Regions from separate parts of the Streptomyces clavifer genome, predicted to be linked through region 2. Evidence: riboswitches for the same ligand, from Rfam matches in the RefSeq annotation. Region 2 holds a riboswitch; the other holds the start of a gene.

Region 1 (4,411 bases), 4.2 Mb from region 2:
TGACGTGGACGCGGCCCTGTCCCAGCTGCACGGCGAGCGGGTCGACACCGGCGAGACCCTGATCGGCAACAACCCCGCCGACGAGCTCGCCCGGCGGCGCAACCGAGCCGGCTGAGCACCGGGGCCGCCCCGCGCCGCACGGCGCCGGGCGGCCCCGTTGTCAGTGGCATAGGGCAGCATCGGTGAGGTGAGAGCCGCACCCACCATCCTGCATCTGGACATGGATGCCTTCTACGCCTCCGCGGAGCAGGCGTCGAAGCCCAGCCTGCGCGGCAGGCCGGTCGTCGTGGGCGGGCTGGGGATGCGCGGGGTGGTCGCCACCGCTTCGTACGAGGCGCGTCGGTTCGGTGTCCATTCCGCGATGCCGATGGCGCAGGCGAGACGGATGGCGCCCAACGCCGCCTATCTGGTGCCCCGCTTCTCGCTCTACCGCACGGTGAGCGAGCAGGTGATGGAACTGCTCGGGCGGCTGTCCCCGCTCGTGGAGCCGCTCAGCCTGGACGAGGCCTTCGTCGATCTGGAGGCCGGCGGGGTCGCCGACGACTCGGTGACCGCCCGTCTGGTCGGTGAGCAGCTGCGCACCGTGATCAGGGGAGTCACCGGGCTCAGCGCCTCCGTCGGTCTGGCCGGCTCCAAGATGCTGGCCAAGATCGCCTCCGAGGAGGCCAAGCCGGACGGCCTGCTGCTGATCGAACCGGGTACCGAGCGCGAGCTCCTCGCGCCCATGTCCGTACGGACCCTTCCCGGAGTGGGTCCCGCCACCGGTGACCATCTCCGGCGCGCGGGCATGACCGTCGTCCGCGACCTGGCGGAGGCGGGCGAGGCGGAGCTCGTGCGGCTGCTGGGGAAGGCCCACGGCGTCGCGCTGCACCGCATGGCCCTCGGGTACGACGACCGGCCCGTCGTGGCGGAACGGGATGCGAAGTCCGTGTCCGTCGAGGACACCTTCGACGTGGATCTGCACGACCGGGTGCGCGTCAGGACGGAGGTGGAGCGGCTGGCGGACCGGTGCGTCCACCGGCTGCGGGGCGCGGGGCGGTCAGGCCGGACCGTCGTGCTCAAGGTGCGCCGCTACGACTTCTCGACGCTGACGAGGTCCGAGACCCTGCGCGGCCCCACGGACGACCCCACCGTGGTCAGGGAGGCCGCGGCCCGGCTCCTGGAGGCCGTCGACACCACCGGGGGCGTACGGCTGCTCGGAGTGGGCGTCACGGGGCTCGCGGACTTCACGCAGGAGGATCTCTTCGCCCAGGCCGCCGACGCACGACAGGCCGCGGAGGCACAGGTGGCCGCCCGGGCGCAGCAGACGGCGGCGGACGAGCCGGCGTCGGGGACCACCCCCGTTCCGGACGAGCCGCCCGCAGGGGCGGAGGAGACCGCGCACGGGTACGCCGCGCCGCCGGCCGCCCGGCACTGGCAGGCCGGCCACGACGTGCGGCACGACGTGCACGGCCACGGCTGGGTGCAGGGAAGCGGCGTCGGCCGCGTGACCGTGCGGTTCGAGGAGCCGGGGATGCCGCCGGGCCGGGTGCGTACGTTCCGTATCGATGATCCGGAGCTCCACCCGGCCGATCCGCTGCCCCTGGTGCGGGACCCCGTGGACTACTCCTCGTGGCCGGCCAGCCTGCCGAAGTCCCTGTCAGGGCCGGTCCCGCCCGAGGGGGCGGAGTCCAGTCCGTAGTGGCGGTAGAGCTGGAGCTCCTGCTCGGGGGAGAGATGCCGGCCGACGCCGAAATCGGGTGCGTCCCTGATCAGGGCCCGGTCGAAGGGGATCACCAGGGTGCCGTCGACGAACTCGCTCGGTTCCAGTGGGACGAAGGCGTCCCGGGTGAACAGGCCGGTGCGCACGGCGGCCCACTCGGGCACGCCGGTGGCGTCGTCGAGATAGACCTCGTCCACGGTTCCGATCTTGACACCCTTGCGGTCGAAGGCCTTGCGGCCGATCAGGCTGCGCGGATCGATGTCGGTCTGCACGGTGCCTCCCACTGGTCGCGCATCAGGGTGGTCGCAACTGCTCCACAGGCACTACGAAAGGCCAGATCCGGGCCTTCGGCCACTCGAGACGGCCGGCACCGGCCCGCTGGTAGTGTGGAACACGGCTGCCGACCCCGCGCGGGAGAGTCCTCCGGAGAAGTCCGGAGGCGCCGAAGGAGCAACTCCTCCCCGGAATCTCTCAGGCCCCCGTACCGCGCGGACGAGGTCACTCTGGAAAGCAGGGCGGGACCCGCACGGCACGTGCCGCGACGGATCCCCGTCCTCACCGACGGTGAAAGCCGGTACGCCCGCGGGCCGTGCCGGTGAAGCTCTCAGGTCGAGATGACAGATGGGGAGGCCGTCCGGGCTGCCACGCCGTGGTGCCCCTCGCAGGTCGTGTCAGACCAGGAGGCCTCCATCATGACCCCCCGTCGCACTCCGCTCTCCCAGCTGGAGCAGGGCATTCCGTTCGAGCAGCGCCACATCGGCCCCGATGCCGAGGCCCAGGCGAAGATGCTCGCCCAGGTCGGATACGGCTCCCTCGACGAGCTCACCGCCGCCGCGGTACCCGACGTGATCAAGAGCGCCGAGGCGCTGAATCTCCCGGCGGCCCGTACCGAGGCCGAGGTCCTCGCCGAGCTGCGGCGGCTCGCCGACCGCAACCAGGTCCTCGCTCCGATGATCGGGCTCGGCTGCTACGGCACCTTCACCCCGCCGGTGATCCTGCGCAACGTCATGGAGAACCCGGCCTGGTACACGGCGTACACCCCGTACCAGCCGGAGATCTCCCAGGGGCGGCTCGAAGCCCTGCTGAACTTCCAGACGATGGTGGCCGACCTCACCGGTCTGCCGACCTCGGGTGCCTCGCTCCTGGACGAGGGCACCGCGGCCGCCGAGGCCATGGCCCTCGCGCGGCGCGTCGGCAAGGTCAAGGACGGCGTCTTCCTGGTCGACGCCGACACCCTCCCGCAGACCGTCGCGGTGATCGAGACCCGCGCCGAGCCGACCGGCGTCGAGGTGGTCGTCGCCGACCTCTCCGGCGGGATCCCGGCGGACATCGCCGAGCGGGGCGTCTTCGGCGTCCTGCTGCAGTACCCGGGCGCCTCCGGAGCCGTGCGTGACATCAAGCCCGTCATCGAGCAGGCCCACGAGCTCGGGGCCGTCGTCACCGTCGCAGCCGACCTGCTGGCCCTGACCCTCCTCACCTCGCCCGGAGAGCTGGGCGCGGACATCGCCGTCGGCACGACGCAGCGCTTCGGTGTCCCCATGGGATTCGGCGGACCGCACGCCGGCTTCATGGCCGTCCGCGAGAAGTTCGCGCGCAGTCTGCCCGGCCGCCTCGTAGGGGTCTCCGTCGACGCCGACGGCAACAAGGCCTACCGCCTGGCCCTGCAGACCCGCGAGCAGCACATCCGCCGGGAGAAGGCCACCAGCAACATCTGCACCGCACAGGTGCTGCTCGCCGTCATGGCCGGGATGTACGCGGTCTACCACGGCCCCGAGGGCCTGCGGACGATCGCCCGTCGCACGCACCGGTTCGCCACGATCCTCGCCGAGGGGCTGCGGGCCGCCGGTGTCGACGTCGTGCACGACGCGTACTTCGACACCCTCACCGTCCGGGTCCCGGGCCGAGCGGCGGGTGTGGTCGCCGGCGCCCGTGAGCGCGGGGTGAACCTGCGACTCGTCGACGCCGACCGGATCTCCTTCGCCTGCGACGAGACCACCACCCGCACCCAGATCGCCGCCGTCTGGGCCGCCTTCGGGGCGGGCGGCGACATCGAGGCCCTCGACGCCGAGGCCGCCGACACGCTGCCCGAGGACCTGCTGCGCACGGACTCCTTCCTCACCCACCCGGTCTTCCACCAGCACCGTTCCGAGACGGCGATGCTGCGCTACCTGCGCAAGCTCGCCGACCGTGACTACGCGCTGGACCGCGGCATGATCCCGCTCGGCTCGTGCACCATGAAGCTCAACGCGACCGCCGAGATGGAGTCGATCACCTGGCCCGAATTCGGTGCGCTGCACCCCTTCGCGCCGGCCGAGCAGGCCCAGGGCTTCCTGACCCTCATCCGTGAGCTCGAGGAGCGTCTCGCCGAGGTCACCGGCTACGACGCCGTCTCCCTGCAGCCCAACGCGGGCTCGCAGGGCGAATTCGCCGGTCTCCTGGCCGTGCGCGCCTACCACCGGGCCAACGGCGAGGAGCAGCGGACCGTCTGCCTCATCCCGTCCTCCGCGCACGGCACCAACGCCGCGAGTGCCGTGATGGCCGGCATGAAGGTCGTCGTGGTGAAGACCGCCGACGACGGCGAGGTCGACATCGAGGACCTCCGCGCCAAGATCGGGAAGCACCGCGACGAGCTCGCCGTCCTCATGATCACGTACCCCTCGACGCACGGAGTCTTCGAGGAGCACGTCGCCGACATCTGCGGCGAGGTGC
Region 2 (4,411 bases):
AGTGCCCCTCGCGCCGGTAGAACGGCCTCACCTTGTCCAGCATCCAGTCCCCCACGGGGTCCTGTGTCACGTCGAGCAGGACGAGATTGACCGGCCAGGGCGACCCCGCCCGGCCGAGGGCGCGGCCCAGAGCCTCCATCGGCGCGCTCTGCCCGGCGCCGTCCCAGGTGGCGAATTCGACGCCGACGAAGAGGACCGGGTCGCCGCCCTCGATGCTGGCCAGCGCCCGGCGGGCGGTGCTCACCACGCCGGTGTCCTGGAATTCGGCGGCGACCGCGGAGAGGAAGTCGACGGGGTCCTCCTTCCAGTCCGGCTCGTACAGCCGGACCCTCCCCCCGCCGCCGGGCCCGTCCAGCGGGGTGCGGCCGGCCCTGCAGAGCTCGGCGACGGCGGGCGGCGGCATCGGCACGCCGACCGCTCCGCCCGGGTTGACCGCGATGCCCAGCTGCGGAGGGAGTCCGCGGGCGAACTCCCGGGCGGGCGCGACGGCGAAGGACATGTGGGAGCCGACGCAGTGGAGGAACTGCGCCTCGGAGCTGAAGACGGGCACGTACGCGCCGCCGTCGATGTCGACCGTCGGCAGGTCCAGGTCGGGGCTGTCGGGTCCGCCGCCGTTCGGGAGGGGCACCCAGAGCAGGCTGCGGCCGAGCACTTCGACCAGCCGGCTGCCGGCCCCGGGCACGCCGAGCGAGGCGCTGAGCACTTCTTCGAGCTCGTTGGCCGGCCATCCGTGCTGCGGATGGACGTGGGCCTGGGCCGGAATGTCCACGGTGTCTGTGTCCCCTTCTCGCCATGCTGTGCGGCAGAAACCTTAGACGAGCCGCGCCCGGACGGCAGTGCCGCGGGCAGCGGCGCAGGCCGGGGCCTGCGAACCGTCCAGATTCCGGACACCCGGACAGCACTTCTCGGCCTATGCGTCCGCAAACGAGATGCGGGTGATCACTGCGGCCGCGTCGCGGTCCAGGAGCACCGCGGAGGCGCAGCCGGGTGGCAGCAGGCCGCTCTCCGTGTCACGCAACAGGCGTCCCACCGCGCGCCGGTGCCGGGCGAAGGCGTAGCCCGACACCCCTCGGCCGCGCTCCCGCTGGCCCGCCCTGGCCACCTGCGGGGTGACGTCGAGCAGGACGAGGTGCAGGGTGCGTGCGCGGCGCCGGACCTCCCGCGTCAGCCACCGGCGCACCCAGGCCTGCGTACCGCAGTCGTGCACGACGACGGAGCCGCCCGAGCGCAGCGCCCGCCACAGCCCGAGGTAGTGCGCGGCACGCACCAGGGGGCGGTACAGGGCGTACGGCAGTAACCCGGGCAGGGAGCCGGCCCAGCGGTCCCTGGTGTCCTGGGAGTCGATCGCGTTCTCCTGGACCGCGCGCCGGATCAGCGTCGACTTCCCGCTGCCGGGCAGGCCGGAAACCACCACCAGGTCACCCGCCGCGAAGTCCAGGCTGCGCGGGCCGCGCCCGCCCGTGCCCCGCAGGTCACGCACCACCGGGGCGTGCGTGCCGGTGAGCTCCCTGGCACGCACGCCCTGCTGAGCGGGCATCGCACCGCGCGCCGCCCCCGTGGCCGCCACGTCGCGCTGCAACGTCATCGCCGTCCCCCTGCCGATTCACCCACACCTGACCTGCCCAAGAAGTGTAAAGAAAAGGTAATGCGGCACAACCGGTTCCGGCCGTACGGGTCCGCACCGGGCGTGCCGCCGTGTCAGCACCTGCCCGGCCGCGGACCTGCCGTACGGATCCGGACACCCACTCTCCCGCAATGCGTGCGATGATGACCCCGCCAACTCCATACCGGCCGTTTGAATCCGCGCGGGAGAGTCCCGGTCACTGTGTGCACCGGGCGCCGAAGGAGCAAGATCCTCCCTTGAATCTCTCAGGCCCCGTACCGCGCGGATGAGGCAGATCTGAAAAGCGGGCCGTTCTGCGGCTCCACCCAAGGTGCAAGCCGACCCCGGAGGGGCTGACTCGTTCAGGCCCCCTCCAGGACCCTTTCAGCGGGTCCCGGCGAACCTCTCAGGTTCCGATGACAGATGGGGAGGGATCGTCCTCCGTCGTCATGCCCTGGAGCCGTATCCATGAGCACTGCCCCCGCTTCCCGTCTCACCGCCCTCGACGCGCTGCACCGGTCCCTGGGCGCGACCATGACCGATTTCGCGGGCTGGGACATGCCCCTGCGCTACGCCAGCGAGCGCGACGAGCACCACGCCGTACGTGACCGGGCCGGGCTCTTCGACCTGTCGCACATGGGCGAGATCACCGTCACCGGGCCGCAGGCCGTGGACTTCCTGAACCACGCCCTGGTCGGCAACATCGCCACCATCGGCCGGGGCCGGGCCCGCTACACGATGATCGTGGCCGAGGACGGCGGGATCCTGGACGACCTGATCGTGTACCGCCTGGGCGCGGCGGAGACCCCCGAGTACCTGGTCGTCGCCAACGCGGGCAACGCGCAGCTGGTCCTGGACACGCTCGTCGAGCGTGTCGGGGCCTTCGACGCCGAGGTGCGGGACGACCGCGACGCGTACGCGCTGCTCGCCGTCCAGGGCCCCGAGTCCTCCGCCGTACTGAAGTCGGTCACGGACGCCGATCTGGACGGACTGAAGTACTACGCGGGCCTGCCGGGCACGGTCGCCGGCGTCCCGGCGCTGATCGCCCGTACCGGGTACACCGGCGAGGACGGCTTCGAGCTCTTCGTCGCCCCCGAGCACGCCGAGCAGCTGTGGAAGGCCCTCACCGAGGCGGGCGCCCCGCACGGCCTGATCCCGTGCGGCCTCTCCTGCCGCGACACGCTGCGCCTGGAGGCGGGCATGCCGCTGTACGGGCACGAGCTGACCACCGCGCTGACCCCGTTCGACGCGGGGCTCGGCCGGGTCGTGAAGTTCGAGAAGGAGGGCGACTTCGTCGGCCGCGAGGCGCTGCTGGCCGCTGCCGGGCGCGCCGAGTCCGCTCCCCCGCGCAAGCTGGTCGGCCTGGTCGCCGGGGGCCGCAGGGTCCCGCGCGCCGGGTTCTCCGTCGTCGTCGCGGGACAGGTCGTGGGCGAGGTCACCTCCGGCGCCCCCTCGCCCACACTGGGCAGGCCGATCGCCATGGCGTACGTCGACGCGGCGTACGCCACGCCCGGCACCGAGGGCGTGGGCGTCGACATCAGGGGCACGCACGAGCCGTACGAGGTCGTCGCGCTGCCCTTCTACAAGCGCGAGAAGTAGTCCCGCCCGCCCGGACGTGACGTAGTCCCGTCTCACCACGCAAGACCACCGTTCATCAGCACTCCCCCGCGTACAGGAGAATTCAGACCATGAGCAACCCCCAGCAGCTGCGGTACAGCAAGGAGCACGAGTGGCTGTCGGCCGACGAGGACGGTGTGGCCACGATCGGTATCACCGAGTTCGCGGCCAACGCGCTCGGCGACGTCGTCTACGCCCAGCTCCCGGAGGTCGGTGACACGGTGACCGCGGGCGAGACCTGCGGTGAGCTGGAGTCGACCAAGTCGGTCAGCGACCTGTACTCGCCGGTGACCGGCGAGGTGACCGCGGCGAACCAGGACGTCGTGGACGACCCGTCGCTGGTGAACTCCGCTCCCTTCGAGGGCGGCTGGCTGTTCAAGGTGCGCGTCGCGGAGGAGCCGAAGGACCTTCTCTCCGCCGACGAGTACACCGAGTTCTCCGGTAACTGAGACCCCAAGGGACCACCTGATGTCGCTTCTGAACTCCTCCCTCCACGAGCTGGACCCGGACGTCGCCGCCGCCGTCGACGCCGAGCTCCACCGTCAGCAGTCCACCCTCGAGATGATCGCCTCGGAGAACTTCGCTCCGGTCGCGGTCATGGAGGCCCAGGGCTCCGTCCTCACCAACAAGTACGCCGAGGGCTACCCGGGCCGCCGCTACTACGGCGGCTGCGAGCACGTCGACGTGGTCGAGCAGATCGCCATCGACCGCGTCAAGGCGCTCTTCGGCGCCGAGGCCGCGAACGTCCAGCCGCACTCCGGTGCGCAGGCGAACGCCGCCGCGATGTTCGCGCTGCTGAAGCCGGGCGACACGATCATGGGCCTGAACCTCGCCCACGGCGGTCACCTGACCCACGGTATGAAGATCAACTTCTCCGGCAAGCTCTACAACGTGGTCCCGTACCACGTCGACGACACCGGCGTCGTGGACATGGCCGAGGTCGAGCGCCTCGCCAAGGAGTCCAAGCCGAAGCTGATCGTGGCCGGCTGGTCCGCGTACCCCCGTCAGCTCGACTTCGCCGCCTTCCGCCGCGTCGCGGACGAGGTCGGCGCGTACCTGATGGTCGACATGGCGCACTTCGCGGGCCTGGTCGCCGCGGGTCTGCACCCCAACCCGGTGCCGCACGCCCACGTCGTCACGACCACCACGCACAAGACCCTCGGCGGTCCGCGCGGTGGCGTCATCCTGTCG

Evidence for each region. Region 2 has a riboswitch for glycine ahead of gcvT (glycine cleavage system aminomethyltransferase GcvT). Riboswitches for the same ligand answer to the same signal wherever they lie in the genome.
Region 1: it holds a riboswitch for glycine, as region 2 does, so the genes downstream of both, gcvP (aminomethyl-transferring glycine dehydrogenase) here and gcvT (glycine cleavage system aminomethyltransferase GcvT) in region 2, are expected to answer to the same signal.

What each region holds. Positions count from the first base shown of each region.
Region 1 covers NZ_CP107793.1:1,087,360-1,091,770, reverse strand. Annotated here, with positions in the region: gene OG927_RS04450 (MerR family transcriptional regulator) at 1-115, shown strand, start outside; gene OG927_RS04445 (DNA polymerase IV) at 188-1,681, shown strand; gene OG927_RS04440 (PRC-barrel domain-containing protein) at 1,603-1,974, opposite strand; glycine riboswitch at 2,104-2,199, shown strand; gene gcvP (aminomethyl-transferring glycine dehydrogenase) at 2,395-4,411, shown strand, end outside.
Region 2 covers NZ_CP107793.1:5,253,995-5,258,405, reverse strand. Annotated here, with positions in the region: gene OG927_RS23165 (enhanced serine sensitivity protein SseB) at 1-769, opposite strand, end outside; gene OG927_RS23160 (AAA family ATPase) at 911-1,585, opposite strand; glycine riboswitch at 1,797-1,894, shown strand; gene gcvT (glycine cleavage system aminomethyltransferase GcvT) at 2,072-3,202, shown strand; gene gcvH (glycine cleavage system protein GcvH) at 3,292-3,669, shown strand; gene glyA (serine hydroxymethyltransferase) at 3,689-4,411, shown strand, end outside.